2 regions of the Rothia mucilaginosa genome follow, and region 1 is predicted to be linked to the other one. Evidence: riboswitches for the same ligand, from Rfam matches in the RefSeq annotation. Region 1 holds a riboswitch; the other holds the start of a gene.
The links. A riboswitch is a leader RNA that binds a small molecule or an ion and turns the genes downstream of it on or off. The one in region 1 is predicted to bind thiamine pyrophosphate.
Positions count from the first base shown of each region.

Region 1 (10,387 bases):
CCGTCAGCTAGCGCAGCGCCCAGCAAACTAACGCAATGCTCGGTGCGCCTGGTCAAAGAACTCACGCTCATACACGCACGCCGACAAGTACGCCTGCGCCGCACGCACACGCTGAGCCGGTGAAGCTGCCTCAAACGCACGCTCCACCTCCGCGAGGCTACGCGCCACATCCGCGGCGAACTCTTCGCCACCGTACATGCTCAGCCACTCCGCGTACGGGTGGTCCGCGTGATTCTTCGAGGAGAGCACAGCGCCCACCTCTTCGTACAGCCAGTAGCAGGGCAGAATCGCGGCGGCACCGACCACGTAATCATCACCGGCGGCGGAGGCACGCAGAAAATTCGTGTACCCCATCGTAATCGGCGAGGGGCCACCCAGACGCGCACGGTTCGCCAGCCAGCCCTCGTGCAGCTGCGATTCGGCGGCAATCGCCTCGTGCGCACCGGCTGCCCAGTGCACCTGCGCCTCAGCGGTATCAGCACGCGCCGAGAGGGTCGCGAGCGCACGCGAATAGTCGCGCAGGTAGAGAGCGTCCTGGTCCAGATAGAAGGAGAACAGGTCCTCGTCGAGGGTGCCGTCACCGAGGGCACGCACGAAGGGCAGGCCCAGAATCTGACGCCAGGTTTCGCCACCGGCAGCCCAGAGGGCGGCGGTCCACGGACCGGCGGGCTTCACGACGGCTTCACCGGCGGGCACGGGGCTGACCGGTAGCAGACGCTCCGGGCTGGTGCCATCCAGAGTATTGCCCTCGGAGTCGGTGGTGGCGAGCAGGTGATGCCACGGGTACGCGGAGGCGGCAGCCTCCAGACGGCGGGCACGGGCGGCGTGATCCACCGGGCCGTGGCCCTCACCGGAGCCGACCTGCAACCCGGCACCTGCGGCGATGGATTCGTGGAGCCAGCGGGTGCTCCACTGCAGGGCGCGGTGAGTGTCTTCGCTGGTCAGAGCATTCTTCTCGCCCTCAGAAGATTCTGCGGCTTCGGTATGCCGGAGCAGTTCCACGCCCAGGCGGGTTGCCAGCGAGGAGGACAGGGAGCATCCGGTGCCGTGCGTATTGCGGCTCTCCAGACGCGGGGTGCGCACGTGTGCGCAGGTGCCATCCGGGAAGACCGCGGTGTTACCGGCGTCCTGACCGCACAGGTGGCCGCCCTTCACAATCACGGTGGTTCCGGTCGATGCCGCAAGGTTCGCCGCCTGTTCATGCGCCTCATCAAAGGTCTGGGCGGGCTCCTTCTGGCAGAGCACGGCAAGCTCCGGAATGTTCGGGGTAATCACATCCACGAGCGGCACGAGGTCGCGCAGTGCCTGCTCTGCTTCCGCCTGCAGCAGGCGGTCACCGCTAGAAGCAATCATGACCGGGTCGAGCACGACCACGGGCACGGGGTGCTCGCTCAGCCAGGTGCGGACGGTACGGATCGTATCCGCGTCGCCGAGCATACCGATTTTTACGGCGTCAACCGTGACGTCATCAAAAACGGCGGCAAGCTGCGCGGTCAAAAATTCCAGGGGCGGGGTAAATACTTCACGCACTCCGCAGGTGTTCTGGGCGACCAGTGAGGTGGTCACGCACATTCCGTAACCGCCGGATGCGGTAATGGACTTCAGGTCCGCCTGAATACCCGCACCGCCGGAGGGGTCGGTTCCCGCAATGGACAGAACCCTCGGCACCCTAGAGGTCCCAGGTGCCCCGGATACACTCGCGCTGGGTACAGGATTGGAGGGGTTGGTGGGTGCGCACGCGGGCGCGGTAGGCTGCTCTGCCATAATCGATAATCCCTTCGCTAGTTCGAACTAGAGCAGGTTCAATGGGTGATTCTCTCAGCCTTGAGTGTTCTTACGCCGTTTCGTGCGCCCCTGTGCCGTATGCCCCGTATACCCTTCATTGGGTGCGTGTTGGGCGGGTTGGCGGGTCGCGGGCGTCTCAAGGCACCCCATATCGCTCTGCCAGGTTATCACAACGATTCTCAGGAGCTGAAAGTTTTGCGGGTGCCCAGCGAATCTCTCCGAAATTTTCGTTTGAGCATTGCGTTGCTGCACCCCACTCCGACCCGGGTTTTCCAGCGCAGGTTTCAGGGCTCCCTTGTTCGAAAACCACCCGTTAAACACGTAGTGCCCGGCACCGCTTTAGACGGTACCGGGCACTATCAGCCGGGCATATCGCCGGACATATCCACCAGGCTTAGGTCAGGGCGAAAATCTCTGCCGGTGAACCCTCCGCAATGATCCTGCCCTCGTGCAGCAGGACCGCGCGGTCAGCCAGCGAGGCGATACGCGCATCGTGCGAAATAATCAGCACCGCACGGTTCGCCAGCACGGCGCTCAGGGACTCGGTTGCGTCCGCAAGTTCCAGCTGGGTGGTGGATTCGTCCAGAATCACGGCGTGCGGGTCAGCAAGCACAATACGTGCCAGCGCCAGCTGCTGAATCTGGTCGCGAGTCAGCGGCGAATCCGCGCCGCTGACGACAGTATCCATGCCCTGCGGCAGGTCGCGCCACCAGCGGGCACCGATAGCGTCCAGCGCCTCGCCCATCTGCTCGACGGTTGCATCCGGCACGACCACCGTAAAGTTATCGGCGAGAGTGCCGAAGAAGACGTGCGCTTCCTGGGTGCAGACCAGCAGGCGCGGGCGGCCATCGGCGGCGGCATCGGTCGGGAAGTCGCCGTGACCGACCGGGCGACCCATCACGGTGATAGTGCCGTCCAGGGCGGTCAGCGAACCACCAATCAGACGAGCCAGGGTGGTCTTACCCGAGCCGGAACGGCCCACCAGGGCAAGCGCCTCACCGCGGCGAATCTTCAGGTTGATACCTTCAAGCACCAGGGCGTCCGGCGAGTAGCCATAGGCGACGTGGGAGCAGTCAATGGCATACTCCGGGTTCTTCACGGCTTCATCAGACACGGCGGCGAACGCTTCGGCGCGGTGCTGTGCACGCTCCTCACGCTGTTTCTTCGCCAGGGAGACCACACCAAACACGCGGCCCATGTTCACGAGCATGATGCGCAGGCTGCTGACGTGGTTGTTCAGCATGTCGGCGAGGGTTCGCAGGCTGAAAACCATGACCGAGGCAGTCGCTACGGCGCCCCAGCTTGCCCAGCCGAGAGCCACACAGGCGGCACCCCAGAGCATGCACAGAACCGTGGGGATCCAGGCGTTGATGGCGTCCACGGTGAAGTACAGCTGGCGGATGCGCACCATGCCCAGCTGCGCGCCAAACAAACGTTCCTTGTTCTCAGCGGAGAAAACCTCTTCACGGGCGGCGTGAACGCCCAGCTCGCGAATCGTGGAGGTGCCGCGAATGTTCTCGGTCAGCACGCTGTTGAGGTCACTCACGCACTCCTGGGCGGTCTGGTTGCGTGCCGCCATGAGCGGCAGCATCTTCGACATGATGAGGGCAAGACCGGCAATCATGGGCAGCATAATCAGACCCATAGCCGGGCTCACAAACGCCAGGGAAATCGTGGAGATAACGAAGTACAGCACCACGTAGATTGCACCGAGAAGGTCTGTACTGACAGAGCTTGCAGCCGAGGACAGGTCATCGGTCACACGGGTGAGCAGGTCGCCGCTACCTGCTTCTTCCACGGTGCGTGCATCCAGGTCGAGGGTGCCGTCGAGGGTGTCCTGGTTGGTGTCGCGGGTAACGAGTGCACCCAGTCGCGCAGCACTGTACGAGGAGACCATGAGGGTCACCGCCTGCACGATGAACGCCGCCAGGATAATCAGGATCGGCTGCCACGGGTAGCTGGAGAACTTGCCCGCCACCACGTCGTCCACGGTGGCACCAATCTGCAGGGGCACCACCGCACCCATGAGGGTGCTGACCATGTAGATGACGAAGGTGTAGAGGGCGCGCCCCTTATGGGCCACGAGGTAGTTCCACATGCGGCGTGCCACGTAGGCGGGGGTTTCAATGGGAAGCTGCTTTGCCATGCTAGTTCACCTCCTGGTTCTGAGTGGTTGCGGGAGTTCCCGAGTCGGCGGCTGGGTAGCCGTCGCGTTCCATGCGGCGGGTCGTCTCCGCGGTCGTGGAGATAACGTAGACCTGCTCCAAATCCTGTAGCAGGCCGGGGTAGCCGACGGGCAGGCGGTCGCTACCGATCTGAGTTTCCATCGCATCGTAGATGTAGCGCTGGCTGGGTTCGTCCACGGAGTTCAGCGGCTCGGTCAGGATGAGCACCTGCGCATCCTGCGCGAGTGCGCGGGCGAGTGCCAGACGCTGACGCTGACCACCGGAGAGGTTTGCGCCTTCAGTGGTGATGCGGGCGGCGAAGTAGTCTTCGGGGTTGCGTCCGCCCAGTCGGTAGGCGATTTCGCGGGAGTCGGTAATCTTCAGCAGCTCCTGGTCCTTTGCCTGTGCCAGCTCCTCGTCGGGGTTCGGCACGGTGCCCAGGCGCAGATGCTCCTGCAGGGTTCCCGCGAAAATCATGGGGTTCGGTTCGCTCAGCAGCACGCGGCGGCCGGTAGCGTCCTTGAGGTCCTCTCCCCCGCGGCGCAGGGTGCGGGCGAGCGCCTCGGCGTAGTCCTGCGCGGTGAGGTTGTAGTCGCGCGGGTTGACGTACACGATGCGCGGGTTGCTAGCACCGGCGGGGGCGACGGGTACGGGCACCTCAAGGGTGCTCGCCTCAGCTGCCTGTTCGGCGCGCGCCAGCTGCGCCATTTCTTCGTCGGTACGCGGCTTCTTCAGCACGCCCTGGCGTACGCCAGCGTGACCTTCGAGGCGGGCGATTTTGGCGAGCGCAATCTTGGCGTAGCGCCATTCCGTCAGGAAGTTCTGGGTAATCCAGATGGGGCCGCCCATCATCGCAATAATGGAGGCGACGGTCACCAGGGACGCGGCGGGGGTGTCGGAGACCCAGCGGCCGTTTTCGACGTGACCGGTGAGGGCGAAGCCGATGCCGAGCAGGGTCACGACGCCACCAAGCAACGCGCGGATGAGGTACATCCAGCGGTGCGTCTTTTCGTAGCGCATGTAGCTATCGAAGACTTCGTCGGTGCCGCGGTGGTAGCGTTCACGCATCTGCTCTTCAGCGCCCAGGCCGGCGATGGTGCGCAGACCGGTGGCGATGTCGGAGGCGCGCGAGGAGGCTTCGCCGTCCTTCTCACGGTAGTCGCCAATCTTCGATTCGAGGAAGGACGAGTACCAGGCAATCACGCCGACCACAATGAGCGTACCGATGAGGGTAACGACCGCGGTGACAGGGTTGATGAGCCAGAGCTGCACGGCACCGAGGGACGCGATAATCATAGCGTTGACGAATAGCGGCAGTGAGAAGTAGACGTTGGTAACACGTCGTACGTCTTTGTTCATGACGGTGACTGCTTCACCCGCGTCAACGGTTGTGCGGGTGCGTCCCATGAGCCGGTTAATGTAGGCGCGCCAGTCGCGGCCGAGTTCCGCGCTGAGGGTCATGGAGGTACCCCAGCCGAAGAACTCGTTAATCACGATGAAGGTGATAGCGGCGACGACGACCCAGAACATGGGCCAGGCGTCGGGGGCTTTGCCAGCGATGTGCTGGTTGATGAATTGACCCACCATGACGGGGATCAGGATTGCACCAATACCTGCGGTGGTTTCTCCGAGGATGGGGATTACCCAGCGGTGCCAGGGGTATTTGTGTCCGGGCGCGGTGACTCGCAGGGCGAGGCGCTTTTTGAGGGCTTCTTCTTCAGCCTTGCGCAGTTCGCTGCCGGTTATTTCCGGTGCAGATTTTTTCTGCGCAGCATTTTTCTGCGCGGCTTTTTCCTGCGTGGTTTTGTTATGCAGGGTTTCTTCGTGCGCAGCTTCTTCACGCGCAGCGTTTTCTTGTGCCTTGTCAGCGTTGTATTCAGTCATTCAACGTCTCTCCTTTCTCTTACCCTATTCCTTTATCAATGTGGCACGCAACACTATAAGTGTGTTAAGTGGGGCGTGTCGTTATTTTGTGCAACGTATCTGGGGCGTGTATCAACCGCGCAATATAAGCCGGCATCAATCGGCGGACTTGAACCTACGCGGTCATTTATGCGGCGCGGAGCCATGCGGCATAGAACCCGACGGGGTGTAGCCCTACAGCCTGGCGCCCTACGGCCTGGAGCTCTGCAGTGTGGAGCCCTGTGCGTTCAACCTTCTGAACGCAGACTTTCTGAGCGCGAGGTTGTGCATCGCTGCACCTAACCTGCACCTAAAGCGCTTTGTTCTACCCTACCTGAACTTTGTGGTTTCCCGCATGAGAGCACGCGCCTTCGCACCCCTGCCGAGTTGTTCCCTCGTAACGATAACGCCCCCGCGCCCGCCCTATTCCCGATAGACTGGAATTCTCATGAGTATTTTGAATTTTCTTTCTCCCTCGCTGGGTGAGAATCCCGGCGACTACAATCGACGCGATTTCAAGGGCAACCCCCTCACCGCCGAAGAAATCTATGAGGCGTTCACCGAGTGGATTTCGACCCGCGGCATGACCCTGTACCCCACGCAGGACGAGGCTGTTCTGAGCATTGCCGCCGGGCATAACGTGGTGTTGGCAACCCCGACCGGTTCGGGTAAGTCCACTGTGGCTGTTGCCGCGCATTTTACGGGCCTGGCGACCGGTCAGCGCTCCTACTACACCGCCCCCATTAAGGCGCTGGTGTCTGAGAAGTTCTTTGACCTAATCGATATTTTTGGTGCCGAGAACGTGGGCATGATTACCGGCGACTCCGCCATTAATACGGAGGCGCCCATTATCTGCTGCACCGCGGAAATTCTCGCCAATATTGCCCTGCGCGAGGGTAAGGATGCCGACCTCTGCCAGGTCATTATGGACGAGTTCCATTTCTACTCCGACCCGCAGCGTGGCTGGGCGTGGCAGCTTCCCCTGCTGGAGCTTCCGCAGGCGCAGTTCCTGCTGATGAGCGCAACCCTGGGCGATACGACTCGCTTCCAGGAGGAGATGACGGCGCTGACCGGTCGTGAGAGCGACCTGGTGGCGCATTCTGAGCGTCCTATTCCGCTGCATTTCTACTACTCCACCACCCCGGTTCAGGAGACGGTGCAGGAGCTCGTGCAGACCAAGCAGACTCCGGTCTACATTGTGCATTTCTCGCAGAAGGCGGCGCTGGAGCAGGCGAATGCGCTGCTGTCGGTGGCTATTGCTTCGAAGGAAGATAAGGAACGCATCTCCGAGCTGATTGCTAAGTTCCGTTTCGGTCCGGGCTTCGGCAAGGCGCTGAATAAGCTGGTGCGTGCCGGTATCGGTATTCACCACGCGGGCATGCTGCCCAAGTACCGCCGCCTCGTGGAGCAGCTGGCTCAGGAGGGTTTGCTCAAGGTGATTTGCGGTACCGACACCCTGGGTGTGGGTATTAACGTGCCGATTCGTACCGTGCTGATTACGGCACTGTCGAAGTTTGATGGTGCCCGTAGCCGCCGCCTGCGCGCCCGCGAGTTCCACCAGATTGCTGGACGCGCAGGCCGCGCCGGTTTTGATACCGCCGGCACCGTGGTGGTTCAGGCACCCGAACACGATATTGAGAATGCTCGACTGCTGGCTAAGGCCCAGGCGAAGTTCGGTGACGACACCAAGCGCATTAACCAGTCGCTGTCCTCCAAGCGTAAGAAGGCGCCGGAAGGCTTTGTTAGCTGGTCTGAGAAGACCTTCGAACAGCTGGTAGAAGCCGCCCCGGAGCCGCTGACCTCCTCCTTCGACATCACCCATTCGATGCTGCTGAACCTGATGCACCGCCCGGAGAACCCGGTCATTGCCGCGTACCGCATCATTCAGGAGAACCATGAGAGCCCCGCGCGCCGCCGCGAGCTGCTGCGCAAGGCAATCGGCATCTACAAGGAGCTGCTGACCGGCGGCGTGATTGAGCGAACCAACACCCCGGACGAGCACGGCTCCTACCTGCGCCTGACCGAGGATTTGCAGGATAACTTTGCCCTGAATCAGCCGCTGTCTGCCTTCGCGGTCGCCGCGCTGGAACTGCTCGACCCCGAATCCCCCAGCTACGCGCTGGATGCGCTCTCCCTCATTGAGGCGACCCTGGATTCGCCGAACCAGGTGCTGTACGCGCAGGAACGCAAGGCAAAGAACGAGCTGTCGGCACAGTTGAAGGCGGACGGTGTGGACTACACCGAACGCATGAACGAGCTGGATAAGGTCACCTACCCGCAGCCCCTTGCGGAGCTCATCGATCAGGCGTACACGACCTACAAGCAGTCCGCGCCGTGGGTTGCACGTTTTGAGCCGCGCCCCAAGTCGATTGTGCGTGACATGTACGAACGAGCGATGGGCTTCAACGACTTCGTGCAGTACTACTCGCTCGAACGCGCCGAGGGTGTGCTTCTGCGTTACCTCTCTGACGCGTACAAGGCACTGCGCCACACCATCCCCGATTCTGCCGTGACCGACGAGCTCGACGACATCATCGAGTGGCTCGGCGAGCTGGTACGCCAGACCGACTCCTCGCTGGTGGACGAATGGGAGAAGCTGGCTTCCGGCGAAGACACCGCGACCATTGCAGCCGAGCACGCCTCCATCGAGGAGGAGGAGCCTCCCGCCGTGACGAAGAACCTGCGCGCCTTCCGCGTGATGGTACGCAACGCCCTCTTCCGCCGCGTGGAGCTCTTCGCTGACGAGCGTGACCGCGCCCTGGGCGCCCTGGACGAGTGGTGCGGCTGGGACGCCGACCGCTGGGCGGACGCCATGGACGACTACTTCGACACCTACGACGACATCTACACGGACGCCGATGCGCGCTCGCCTCGCCTGGTCAGCATGGATGAGGACACCGCCGCGCATCCGGGCGTGTGGAAGGTTCAGCAGAGCTTCGCCGACCCCGAAGATAACTTTGACTTCGGTATTCGTGCCGAGGTTGATTTGGCGGCCTCCAATGAGGCGGGGTACCCGGTGCTGAAGATTCTGAGTGTGGGCGAGTTCTAAGGCTCCGCCTGAGGCTTCGTCCGAGGCTTCGTCCAAGGCTTGCCCGAGAATCCATCTGAGACTCCGCCCGAGGCTCTGCCACGATGTTGCCTGTAGTGGGCTAGAATACAGAGTATCTATCTATTTGAATGAAAGAAGGTTCACCGTTGACCGTTTCTTCGCTTCCCAAGGTTGAGTACCGCAAGGGTTCGGTCGTCAAGCACGACGGCTACGAGATTACCGACCACTGGTTCCAGGTTCCCCTGACCCACGGTCTGATTTTCTCCAAGGGCAAGGATGCCGCTCTCTCCTCCCGTTTCGCGGACCAGACCATCACCGTGTTCGCCCGCGAGGTAGTGAACACCAGCGAGACCCTGACCGTCCCGGCTGATAAGCGCCCCTACATCGTGTACCTGCAGGGCGGCCCCGGCTTCGGTTCCCCGAAGACCGGCTCCATTGGCGGCTGGATTGCTGAGCTGGCCAAGACCCACCGCGTGATTCTGCTGGATCAGCGCGGCACCGGCCTGTCCTCTCCCCTGTCTGCTCGCACCATCACCGCAGTGGGCGACCCGCAGGTTCAGGCCGAGTACGCCGAGCTGTTCCGTGCGGACTCCATCATTGCTGACGCGGAGGCTGTCCGCGAGGTGCTGCTGGCTGACCGTACCGACAAGCGCTGGTCCACCATTGGTCAGTCCTTCGGCGGCTTCCTGACCCTGTCCTACCTGTCGTTCGCACCTCAGTCGCTGCGTGACTGCCGCATCACCGCGGGCCTGGCGCCGATTCGTACCTCCGTGGACAACGTCTACCAGCACACCTTCGACCGTATGAAGGAACGTGTTGAGGAGTACTACAGCTGGTTCCCCGAGGACGCTGAGCTCGCTACCCGCATTGCTGAGCACCTGCGCACCCACAAGGAGTACCTGCCCACCGGTGAGCGTCTGACCGATCACCGCTTCCAGATGGCCGGTCACTTCCTAGGTGGCCGCTGGCGCGAGCGCGGTCTGCACTACTTCCTGGAGACCGCTTTCGCTGAGGGTAACGACCACCTCTCCGATCAGTTCCTGACCGCTATGGGTTCCGAGGTGACCTTCCAGGCGAACCCGCTGTACGCCCTGATGCACGAGACCATTTACGCTGACGGCCCCGCTGACGGCGTTCTGCCCGGCATCCCCGGCTACGAGCTGTCCCCCTCCCCCGCGCCGACCAACTGGTCTGCTGCTCGCGTGGCGGCTTCCCGCCCCGAGTTCGCGCCGGATGCGGATCGTCTGCTCTTCACCGGCGAGCACATCTTCCCCTGGTACTACGAGGAGGATCCCTCGCTGCGTCCGCTGGCTGAGGTTGCTAACCTGCTGGCTGAGAAGAAGGACTGGGGTCGCCTGTACGACCACGCACAGCTGCACAAGAACGAGGTTCCCGTGGTGGCTGCGGCGTACAACCCGGACGTGTACGTGGACTTTGAGCACTCCATGGAGACCGCTCGCTGGGTCGGTAACACTCAGGTGTGGAC
Region 1 is NZ_AP014938.1:2,264,910-2,275,296, forward strand. Features, by position in the region: gene RM6536_RS08820 (bifunctional hydroxymethylpyrimidine kinase/phosphomethylpyrimidine kinase) at 28-1,764, opposite strand; TPP riboswitch at 1,756-1,944, opposite strand; gene RM6536_RS08825 (ABC transporter ATP-binding protein) at 2,180-3,931, opposite strand; gene RM6536_RS08830 (ABC transporter transmembrane domain-containing protein) at 3,933-5,834, opposite strand; gene RM6536_RS08835 (DEAD/DEAH box helicase) at 6,301-8,901, shown strand; gene RM6536_RS08840 (alpha/beta fold hydrolase) at 9,030-10,387, shown strand, end outside.

Region 2 (10,387 bases), 680 kb from region 1:
GCAGGGCGGCGACGGTGGCGAGCACGAACCGGGAGGGTAGTTTGAAGGTTTGTGCGAGGGAGTCGCCGAGGTCGGTCGGGTCGGTGGTGAGCACGAACGCGAGGGTGGGTAGGACCATGGCGAGGGAGCGGATCATCATGGCTGCGCCGACGGCGGCGGAGTCGGTGGTGACGCTGTTGAAGCCGAGGTCGAGGATGGTGGTGCCGGTTTTGGCGCTGAGCATGGCGACGGACCAGCCGGTGGTGATGACGGCGATGAGGATGGGCCAGAAGCGGGCGAGGACGTTGACGGGTCGGAATCCGACGAGGATGAATCCGAGCAGTTCGAGGGCGAAGAGGATTCCGGAGGTGAGGGGGTCGCGCACGATGAGTGCGGCGATGATGAGGGCGAAGGAGACGACGAGCTTGACGCCGGCGTTGAGGTTGCTGAAGTAGCTGGTTCGGTCGATGGTGCCGAAGAAGTCGGTGTTCATGCGTTCTCCTTTCCGGGGGTTGCGATGGCTTCGGAGGGTTCTAGGGCTTCGAGCGTGATGGATTTGCCGCCGAGTGCGGCGGTGTAGTCTTCGTCGTGGGTGATGGAGATGACGGCGGTGCCGCCTGCGAGGAGTTCGCGGATGAGGTCGACGAGTTCTGCCCAGGTTCGTGCGTCTTGGCCGAAGGTGGGTTCGTCGAGAATGAGGATTCGCGGTGCGGTGGCGAGTGCGGAGGCGACGGAGAGCCTGCGTTTTTCGCCGCCGGAGAGGGTGAAGGGGTTGGCGTCGAGCAGGTGGGTGAGGCGCAGGCGGGCCGCCAGCTCGTCGGTGCGTGTGGTGAGCTCGTCTTCGTTGAGGGGTTCGCGGTTGAGTGCGGCGAGTCGGCGGGGGCCGAGTTCGAGTTCTTCGCGTACGGTTCCGCGGATGAATTGGTATTCGGGTTCTTGGAAGACGTAGCCGATGCGGCTGAGCATTTGGGCGGGGGTCCAGGTAGGCACGTCCCAGTGCGCAGTCTGACCGCCGTGATTGCGCAGCGCGTCGGTGGCGGTGAGGGTGCCGTTGGGCGCGGTGAGGAGCCCTGCGAGGGTGAGGGCTAGGGTCGATTTGCCGGCACCGTTGGGGCCGAGCACGCTGAGGTGTTCGCCGGCGTGCAGGGTGAGGTTGATGCCGCCGCGCAGTACGGGCAGGTCGACGGGTGCGGGTGCGGGGGTGTCGCCGAGGCGTTTGATGGTGCGTCGGCGTGCACGTCGCTGCTTGGGGGTGGGTTGTGCGCGGGTGATGCTGAGGTTTTCGGCGCGGAGTAGCGCCTCGCCGTGCTCGCTTTCGCCGCCCACAACATCGCCGGTCTGCGGTGCGCGCGGCACGTAGTTGGGTACCCATACGCCCGCGTCGATGAGTTCTTGGCGTGCTTCGGTGAGTACGGTGTCGGGTGCGCCGTCGTGGGTGATGGTGCCGCCTTCGCCGAGCACGATAATGCGGTCCATGTGCGGCGCCCAGATGCTCACGCGGTGTTCTACGACGAGCAGGGTCGCGCCGGTCGCCTCCGCAGCAGTGAGGATGCTGTCACGCACCTCCTGCACGCCGGAGGGGTCGAGGTTGGCGGTGGGTTCGTCGAGAATCATGGCGCCGGGGTGCATCGAGAGGATGCCCGCCAGGCCGAGGCGCTGTTTCTGTCCGCCGGACAGTGCGCTGCTGGGGTGGTCGAGGGGCAGGTGGTTAAGCCCTACGGCGGTGAGGGCTTCGGTGACGCGGCCCCAGATTTCTTCGCGGGGTACGCGCAGGTTTTCGGGGCCGAACGCTACGTCATTGCCGACGGTTGCCATGACGATGGAGGATTCGGGGTCCTGCTGCATCATGCCTGCGGTACCGCGTGCTTCGGCGGGTGCTTGCCCGTTGATGGTGATGGTGCCGCCGGCGGATTCGCCGTCGTCATCGTGGAGCACACCGGCGATGGCGTGCAGGAGCGTCGATTTGCCGGCGCCGGAGGTGCCCAGTAGCAGGACTTTTTCACCGGGGTTGATGGTGAGGTTGAGTCCGCTGATGACGGGTTCTGGGCGTCCGGGGTGGTGCCAGCTGAAGTTGTTGAGCTCGATGCGCGCCCCGCGCGGTGTTGCTTCCATGATGGTTCCTTAGCCTTTTGTGTGGCTGCTGTTGTGTGCCGAGTGGTGACTCGTGGTGAGTGACTAGCCGGTGGATAGTTGCTGGTGGTTAGCGGCGGGTCTTGCCGGATGCCAGCGAGGAGAGCACACCGGTCTTGGCGAGGTTCTGCACGAGAATCCATGCGAGGAAGCCTGCGATCACTGCGCCGGAGATGACGGCGCACGCTACGTAGATGATTGCCTTGACCGGTTCCATGTCGGGGTAGTAGATGAAGATTTCGTTAACACCCATGAACAGGCCGCTGAGCGCACCGGCGAAGACTGCTACGAATGCGTCCCAGCGACGGTAGCGGAAGATTGCGAAGGCGATTTCAGCGCCAACGCCCTGGAAGAAGCCGGCAATCAGGATTTCACCACTCCACGCGCCGCCGGTGAAGAGCACGGAGATGAATGCTGCGACGATTTCACCGAAGAGTGCCGCACCGGGCTTGCGGATGAGCAGGCCGCTGAGGGTGCCGCCAAGCAGCCATGCGCCGGCGACGATGGGGCGGAATTCGGGTGCTGCTACGAGTGCAGTTTTGGCGGCGGGGCCGACTGCGATGTCCCAGATCCAGAAGATGACGGCGCAGGCTACTGCGATAACTGCGGCGATAACGATTTCGTTGACTCGCCAGCGCAGGTTCGGCTTCTTCGATTCTGCCTGGCTAGATGCCTGGGAGGCGGGGGTTGCGTTCTGTGACATTGGTGATCCTTCCGTCGTTGGAAGGGGAATGTCCTCGCCCTCTGATTGGACGAGGGCATTGAGAAGAAATTCGACTCCCTACGCCGGTACTAACCGGATCAGGTTCGAGGGTCTGCTTAGCACTCTCAGCGCCTCGGTGGCGCTCCCCTGTCGTTTGGGGTTCCTTGTCCGTACCGTTGTGGTGCGGGTGGGAACCCAGGTTCGATTGTAGGCGTGTCTGGCTGTTCGTGCCAATTTGCCGCTTTTTGTTTCGTTCTTCTGCCCACATTACAGAATTGCACGGTGTACAATTTTGGGACGGAGAGGCTCCAAGGCGGCACGAACGCCTTAAACCCTATACGCTAGGGAGTGGCGCTCTTTTCTCACCCAACCCCGAAGGGGTTCCGGGGCGAGACGCCGCATCGTATACAGCTAAGGAGATACACATGAACCCCGTCGCTAAGCTTGCTATTGCGGGTATCAACATGGGCGCAGCAGCCCTGGTCGGTAAGGGTCTGGGCGCAGCCTGGACCAAGGCTACCGGTAACCAGCCTCCCGCCATTTCCCACGACTCTGAAGACACTCTGCGTCAGGTCATCCTCTGGACCGTTCTGACCTCCGTCGTGGGTGCTGTGGTGAGCTTCGGTATTGCTCGCCTGCAGCGTCGTTTCTTCAACTAAGGCTTTGCGCCTTCCGCGCGAAAGTTCATGAACTAGGCGGTACGTATCTCCACTCGGTACGTACCGCCTGGTGTTCCCTCTTCAGCACGCCCGCTCTACTTCAGCAGGTTTCACGCCGCCGCTACGCTGAAGCGCCACCTCGGCATCCGAAAGCACAACTATGACTATTTCTTCTCCCCGCCGTAAGACGAAGGCTCCGCGTAGGGTCGTTGACCACGCGAACAGCCGCCGTTCAGTCGCGTCCTGGGTCATGTGGGATGTTGGTTCGTCGAGCTTCGACTCGATTATGATGACCTTCATCTTCACCGTGTACCTGACCAGTAGCTATTTCGGCACTCCCGAAGAGACCTCCTCGGCGCTGTCTCTGGGTCTGACCATTGCAGGGTTCCTCATTGCGATTCTGGCGCCGGTCACCGGTCAGCGTAACGATAAGTCCGGCAAGGGCATCTTCTGGCTCGGCGTGAACACGCTACTGCTGGTCGCTTCGATGGCGGCGTGCTTCTTCGTGGCTCCCACCCCGCAGTACCTGTGGCTGGGTGTGACCCTGATTTCTGCGGCGAGCGTGTTCAGCGAGTTCGCGTACGTGAACTATAACGCCGTGCTGCCGCGCATCTCTAACCCGGACAATATCGGTAAGATTTCGGGCGCTGGATGGGCTGCCGGCTACATTGGCGGCATCCTGGCGCTGGCTGTGGTGCTGTGGGGTTTTGTGCTTACCCCCGAAGTGCTCGGCCTGACCACCGATAACGCCCTGAACATCCGCGCGGTCGCACTGTTCGCCGCCGCCTGGTGCCTCATCTTCTGCGTGCCTCTGCTGGTGCGTATGCGCACCCGCGAGCGCTTCCTGCCGGAGGTGCTGCCCACCCGCGAATTGCGTTTCCTGGAGCTGGGTCTGGAGCGTTTCTCCCCTGCTCGTCAGGGCGGTCTGCTCGCCTCCTACAAGGCGCTGTGGCGCACCATTAAGCGGCTGAAGATGACGTCCCCGCAGACCCTGTGGTTCCTGATTGCTTCGGCGGTGTTCCGTGATGGTCTGTCCGGTATTTTTACGTTCGGCGGTATTCTTGCGGCGGGCACGTTCGGTTTCAGCACTTCCGAGGTAATCCTGTTCGGTATTGCCGGTAGCGCTGTCGCGGCGGCTGGCGCGATCCTGGGCGGCTACCTGGATGACTACCTGGGACCGAAGGCGATTATTGTTATCTCGCTGGTCGGCATTATCTTGGCGGCTACCCCGCTGATGTTCTTCCCCGAACCGGGCGTGTTCTGGGTATGCGCCCTGCTGTTGTGCCTGTTCGTGGGCCCGGCACAGTCGGCGTCCCGCACCTTCCTGGCGCGTCTGGCGGACCCCGGCACTGAGGGTGAGCTGTTCGGCCTGTACTCGACCACCGGTCGTGCCACCAGCTTCCTGGCGCCGATGCTGTTCGGTCTGTGCGTGAGCATCATGGGCGCGCAGATTTGGGGTGTGCTCGGTATTCTGATCGTTGTGGTGGCGGGTCTGCTCCTGCTGCTGCCGGTGAAGGCGCCCGGTCCGCTGCGTGTGCGTGCGGCTCGCCGCGAGCAGAAGCGTGAGCAGAAGCGCCGCGACAAGGCAGCCCAGTAAGGCGTCGCGGGGCTAAGCGTCCTATAAACCCCCGCAAACGCAACCCTGTAAACGCAAAGGGAGGGGCGGGTAGAAGAATCATCTTCTACCCGCCCCTCCCTTGTGCTTAAGCAGTGCCTATCGAGCAGATCTCAGTAAGCCGCGGTGGCTAGTCCTCCACCACGTCATCCTCATCATCAGAGACAGCGTCCTCAGAAGAATCCAGCGCAATCTGCTGCTCCTCCTCATCCAGAACCTCATCGCCGGTCATCTGAGCCCAGGTCGCGTCATCAATCAGCGGATCATCAATCACACGAACCCACAGCATCGAACCAGCCGCCAGAGCGCTCAGGTTCTCGTCATACGCCTCCGCAGGCAGACCCTCAAAGATCTCAGCCAGACGCGCAAACAGGTCATCGTACGAAATATCGCCCTCAGCCTGCAGCCAGCACTCCGCCGCAAAATCAGACAGCTCATTCAGCTCAGTGTCACACAGCAGCAAGAACGGGCCGTCCTCACCCACACGCACACCCGAAGTACCCGGCATACGAGACACCGCAATCGTACCGTTCAAGAACACACCCGGCAGGTGATCCTCAGCCGTGTACTTCTCCAGCTTCTCAACCTCATCAGCATTCGGCAGCTCACCACCATTCAGCAGATCCTGAACCAGCGGCAGAGTATCCTCAATCTCCGAGTACACCAGGCGCCACACACCACCGCAACGCTCCACCAGCTTAGCCAGCGACACAACACCCTCAGGGTGACGCGCCAAACCCGAGCTCTGCTCACTCAAGAACACCAGAGCCTCATGCAGCGGAACACGCTCAAAATACGGCTCAGAAGCCGACTCATCACGAGAAATGAACACAATACGCGACAGCTCATAGCTGAGGTCATCACGATCAACCACGTTCAAACCCAAATCCACCGGGTTCTGCTGATCCTTCGGCGCATTCGGGTCAACAATCACAGACAGCGGCTTCGGATACGGCGACACAACACCCTCATCCGAAATAATCGCAGTCTCATCCGTCAGGTACGCAAACTTCGAACCCAAGAAACGCGACGCAGTCGTCTTACCGCTACCAGAAACACCCACCAGCGCCACAGCACGCTTCGACTCAGGGTCACCAATAACAGCCGCATGCAGCATCACACCGCGACCAACCAGCTGCTCAATCATCGCCAACGTAATACGGCTCGTCAGATCCTGCATACCCGAATCATCATCAGCCACACGCAGCGTCGAAACCTTATCAAACGAACCCATCAACGGATTCGCCAAATCCATCACCGACTCATCAGTCGGCGCATGAACCAGCATCACCTGATCAAAACGAGACAACGAAGCATACGCCTCATCAGGAGTATCAAAAAACTCCGGAGCAAGAGGCTCCCACGCCTTCTTAAAACGCTCCACAAAAGAGTCCGACATATCAATCAGATACAAAGAAACTTCCGCGCCAGCAACACGCAGAACAACAGGCTTCAGATTCATCAAAAATCCTTAGAGAGTGAGAGATAAAAACCCGCACGCGAGTGAACGCACGAGCACAACAGACGGAAAAACCGCCCAACGCGGGCGCACAAACACACAGCCTGCACACCCGCACCCCAAAAGCGGGAAAGACTAAGACTCCACAGAACCATCCGTCGGAATCATCGTCTGATGAAAATTCAAATAACTACGCGAAGCAGTCGGGCCACGCTGACCCTGGTAACGGTTACCATACGCACCAGAACCATACGGATGCTCAGTCGGGCTACTCAAACGGAAGAAACACAACTGACCAACCTTAGAACCCGGCCACAACATAATCGGCAAAGTCGCCACATTCGACAACTCAAGCGTCACATGCCCAGAAAAACCAGGATCAATAAAACCAGCCGTAGAGTGAGTCAACAAACCCAAACGACCCAACGACGACTTACCCTCCAGACGGGCAGCCACATCATCAGGCAGAGTCACCTTCTCATACGTAGAACCCAACACAAACTCACCCGGATGCAAAATAAACGGCTCATCAGGAGCCACCTCCACCAGGCGCGTCAAATCCTCCTGCGGCTGAGCAGGATCAATATGCGGGTACTTGTGGTTATCGAACAGACGGAAGAAACGATCAATCCTCACGTCCACACTTGCAGGCTGAATCATCGACTCATCGAACGGTTCAAGAACGATGCGCCCATCAGCAATCTCTTGACGAATATCGCGATCTGAAATAAGCACGCTTAAAGGATACCTGGCAAACACCACCCACGTGCAGGCATCCACCAGCCCCAGCACACAGTCCTACATCACATTTCACCTCCGACGCCGGCACACAAACAGCCGCAACACATTTCACCCCCGGCAAGCAAGCGCGATACACTGAAAAAGATGCGGCTGTAGCTCAATGGTAGAGCGCACGCTTCCCAAGCCTGATACGCGGGTTCGATTCCCGTCAGCCGCTCTTCCAGAACCTCTCACTGAATGGTGAGGGGTTTTTATTTTGGGTTGGATGTGGTGGTTAGGCTTGGTTGGACGGGTCGAGGCGGTATGTTCCTTGCTCCTACAGGGAACCCGTCCTCGCTCCGCGTCGGACACCCTGATGTCGCGACGGAACATACCGGCCTCTCCCCTACTAACTCTCTCCCCTTCTCCGGGCAGGTGGAGTAGTGGGTGCGGCTACGCGGTATGGGGGCTAACCGCAGGCGACTCGGCTTGGGAAGAGTGTGCGGGAACGGGGAGGGGGAATACTGGGGTTAGGTACCGCAGACAGCTTGCCGGGGAACAAGATAGGTATTTGGGTGCGGTGGTGAGTCCGTATGGTAGGTCAGGGCCCCTTCCCGAGGGCTCATCGAGACAGGGCTTGTTGTAGCCCCATACGAGCGCGCAGCACAGCTATACCTTCCTGAAGCGACATCAGGGTGCCCGAGCTCTGCGAGGGCGGGTGCCCCTGTAGGAGCGAAGGAAGTGTATAGCGTGCCAAGCGCACACATCAAAAGCGAGCCATCGAACCCGACAGGCTCCCCTACATGAGCGAGGAACGCACCCCGCAAGACATCTCAAAAGTTTGAAGAATGTTCAACTCACTACACAGCTGTGCTAACCTAACCACAGAAATTCAATGAGAGATTTTCTCAAAACATCTACTCGACGACGAATCGTAGACCCGCATGACCCGCGAAACGCACCCCTACACCACCCCCGCACGCCCCCTCGACCTGAACCTCTACCTCGTCACAGGCGACAACCCCCTCGAAACCGTTCGGGCAGCCAAACACGCCACCTGCATCCAAGTCAGGTCCAAGCCCATCAGCGCGCGCGAGCTCTACCAGCTCACCGAAGCTATCGCCGGCATCATCCAGCCGCACCAGACGCTCCTCGTCGACGACCGTGTTGATGTCGCTCTCGCATTGCGTGCCTGCGGCGTGCGCGTTGACGGCGTGCACATCGGTCAAGACGACCTGCCCGTAGCCGACGCCCGCGCCCTCCTCGGCGCCGAGGCAATCATCGGTCTGACCACCGGCACCCGGCAGCTCGTCGAAGAGTCCAACAAGATCGCGCACCTGATCGACTACATCGGCACCGGGCCGTTCCGCCCCAGCCCCACCAAGCAGTCCAACCGCCCGCCCCTCGGCATTGATGGGCTCCGCGAACTTGCCGAACTGTCCGCCGTACCCACCGTAGCTATCGGCGACATCACCCCCGAAGACTGCCCCGCCATCCGCACCACCGGAGTTGCCGGAATCGCCATGGTCCGCGCCTTCGTCGACAATCCCTCGCTGAAGGCATAGCCATGACCATCACCATCATTGGCGGCGGAATCATTGGCCTCACCACCGCGTTTGAGCTCACCGAACGCGGCGAAAGTGTGCACCTCATCGACGCCGAAACCAGCGACTACGGCACCGCCGACGACGGCACGGCGCTCTACCCCGCAGCCAGCCACTACGCCGGCGGTATGCTCGCGCCCATCGCAGAAGTGCAATTCCAGCAGGACGCGCTCTTCCCGCTCATGACCGCCAGCGCCGACGCCTACCCCTCCCTCATGGAGCGGCTGCGCCGCGCCACCGACCTGCCCACCGGCTACGACACCACCGGCACGCTCATTGTCGCAGCCGACCGCGCCGACGCCGAGCACCTGCAACGCACTCGCGCCTACTACCGGGACATGAACCGCCCCGCAGATGCCGTCACCCCCACGCAGGCGCGCGCCCTCGAACCGCTCCTGGCGCCGCGTATTGCCGGTGCCGTGAGCATCCCTAGCGACCATCAGCTGCACCCGCGGCTCATGAGGCGCTCCCTCAAAGACGCCCTCACCCGCCGCGGCGTCACCTTCAGCACCGAACGGGTCACCGACCCGGATGCGGGCGACATTATCTGCACCGGACTAGGGGCAACACTGCACGGGGATTACCCACTACGCCCCGTCTACGGGGACATTCTGCGCCTGCGCGCCCCGCGCCCCATCCTCAAGCACGTGGTGCGCGGCTACGTGAACTCCCGCCCCGTCTACCTCATCCCCCGACCCGACGGGGAGCTGTGCATCGGCGCAACCAGCCGCGAAGACCACCGCACGCTACCCGCCATCGACGGCGTACACCAGCTGCTACGTGACGCGATCCGCCTGGTGCCCGCCGTTGAAGAGTGCGAGCTTCTGGAGGCGAACGTCGGCGCCCGCCCCGGCACCCCGGACGACCTGCCCATCTTCGGGCACCGCACCCGTGCCGACGGCACCCGCCAGCTCGTGTCCACGGGCTATTTCCGCCACGGCATTCTGCTTGCCGCGCTCGCCAGCAAGGTCGGTGCGGAGGTTGCCTGCGGGGCTGAGATTCCGCCCATCATGCAGGCGTGCGACCCGGCACGATTCACCCACTAAACACATTCCCCGCCGGGTGCACCCGGCGCCCTCCCGAAAGGATTCCGCATGATCATCACCTACAACGGCGAGCCGCTCACCACCAACGCCCCCACCGTATTTGACCTTGTCATGGACCAGTTTGGTACCGAAAATGGCGTGGCTGTGGCACTCAACCGCAGTATTGTGCCGCGTTCCACGTGGCTGGATGTGCCGCTGCACGAGGGCGACAGGGTGGATGCCCTCACTGCTGTTCAGGGTGGCTAATACCCCTCCAGAAAAAGAATATACGTTCTACATATTGGGTGGGTGTGTACGCCATACACACCCACCGCATCGTTCCCACAGAGGAGAACTCATGAGCCTCACACCGCTCACCATCGGTGACCGCACCTTCACCTCCCGCCTCATCATGGGTTCCGGAGGCGCAACCAGCATGGACCTGCTCGAGCAGGCACTCATCGCCTCCGGCACCGAAATGACGACCGTTGCC
Region 2 is NZ_AP014938.1:647,525-657,911, forward strand. Features, by position in the region: gene RM6536_RS02450 (energy-coupling factor transporter transmembrane component T family protein) at 1-472, opposite strand, end outside; gene RM6536_RS02455 (ABC transporter ATP-binding protein) at 469-2,091, opposite strand; gene RM6536_RS02460 (ECF transporter S component) at 2,180-2,812, opposite strand; TPP riboswitch at 2,871-2,971, opposite strand; gene RM6536_RS02465 (DUF4235 domain-containing protein) at 3,238-3,471, shown strand; gene RM6536_RS02470 (MFS transporter) at 3,632-5,068, shown strand; gene RM6536_RS02475 (septin family protein) at 5,217-6,548, opposite strand; gene dcd (dCTP deaminase) at 6,681-7,280, opposite strand; tRNA gene RM6536_RS02485 (tRNA-Gly) at 7,433-7,503, shown strand; gene RM6536_RS02490 (thiamine phosphate synthase) at 8,210-8,830, shown strand; gene thiO (glycine oxidase ThiO) at 8,833-9,915, shown strand; gene thiS (sulfur carrier protein ThiS) at 9,964-10,161, shown strand; gene RM6536_RS02505 (thiazole synthase) at 10,253-10,387, shown strand, end outside.
Region 2: linked by a shared signal. The riboswitch ahead of RM6536_RS02460 (ECF transporter S component) and the one ahead of RM6536_RS08820 (bifunctional hydroxymethylpyrimidine kinase/phosphomethylpyrimidine kinase) in region 1 are both predicted to bind thiamine pyrophosphate.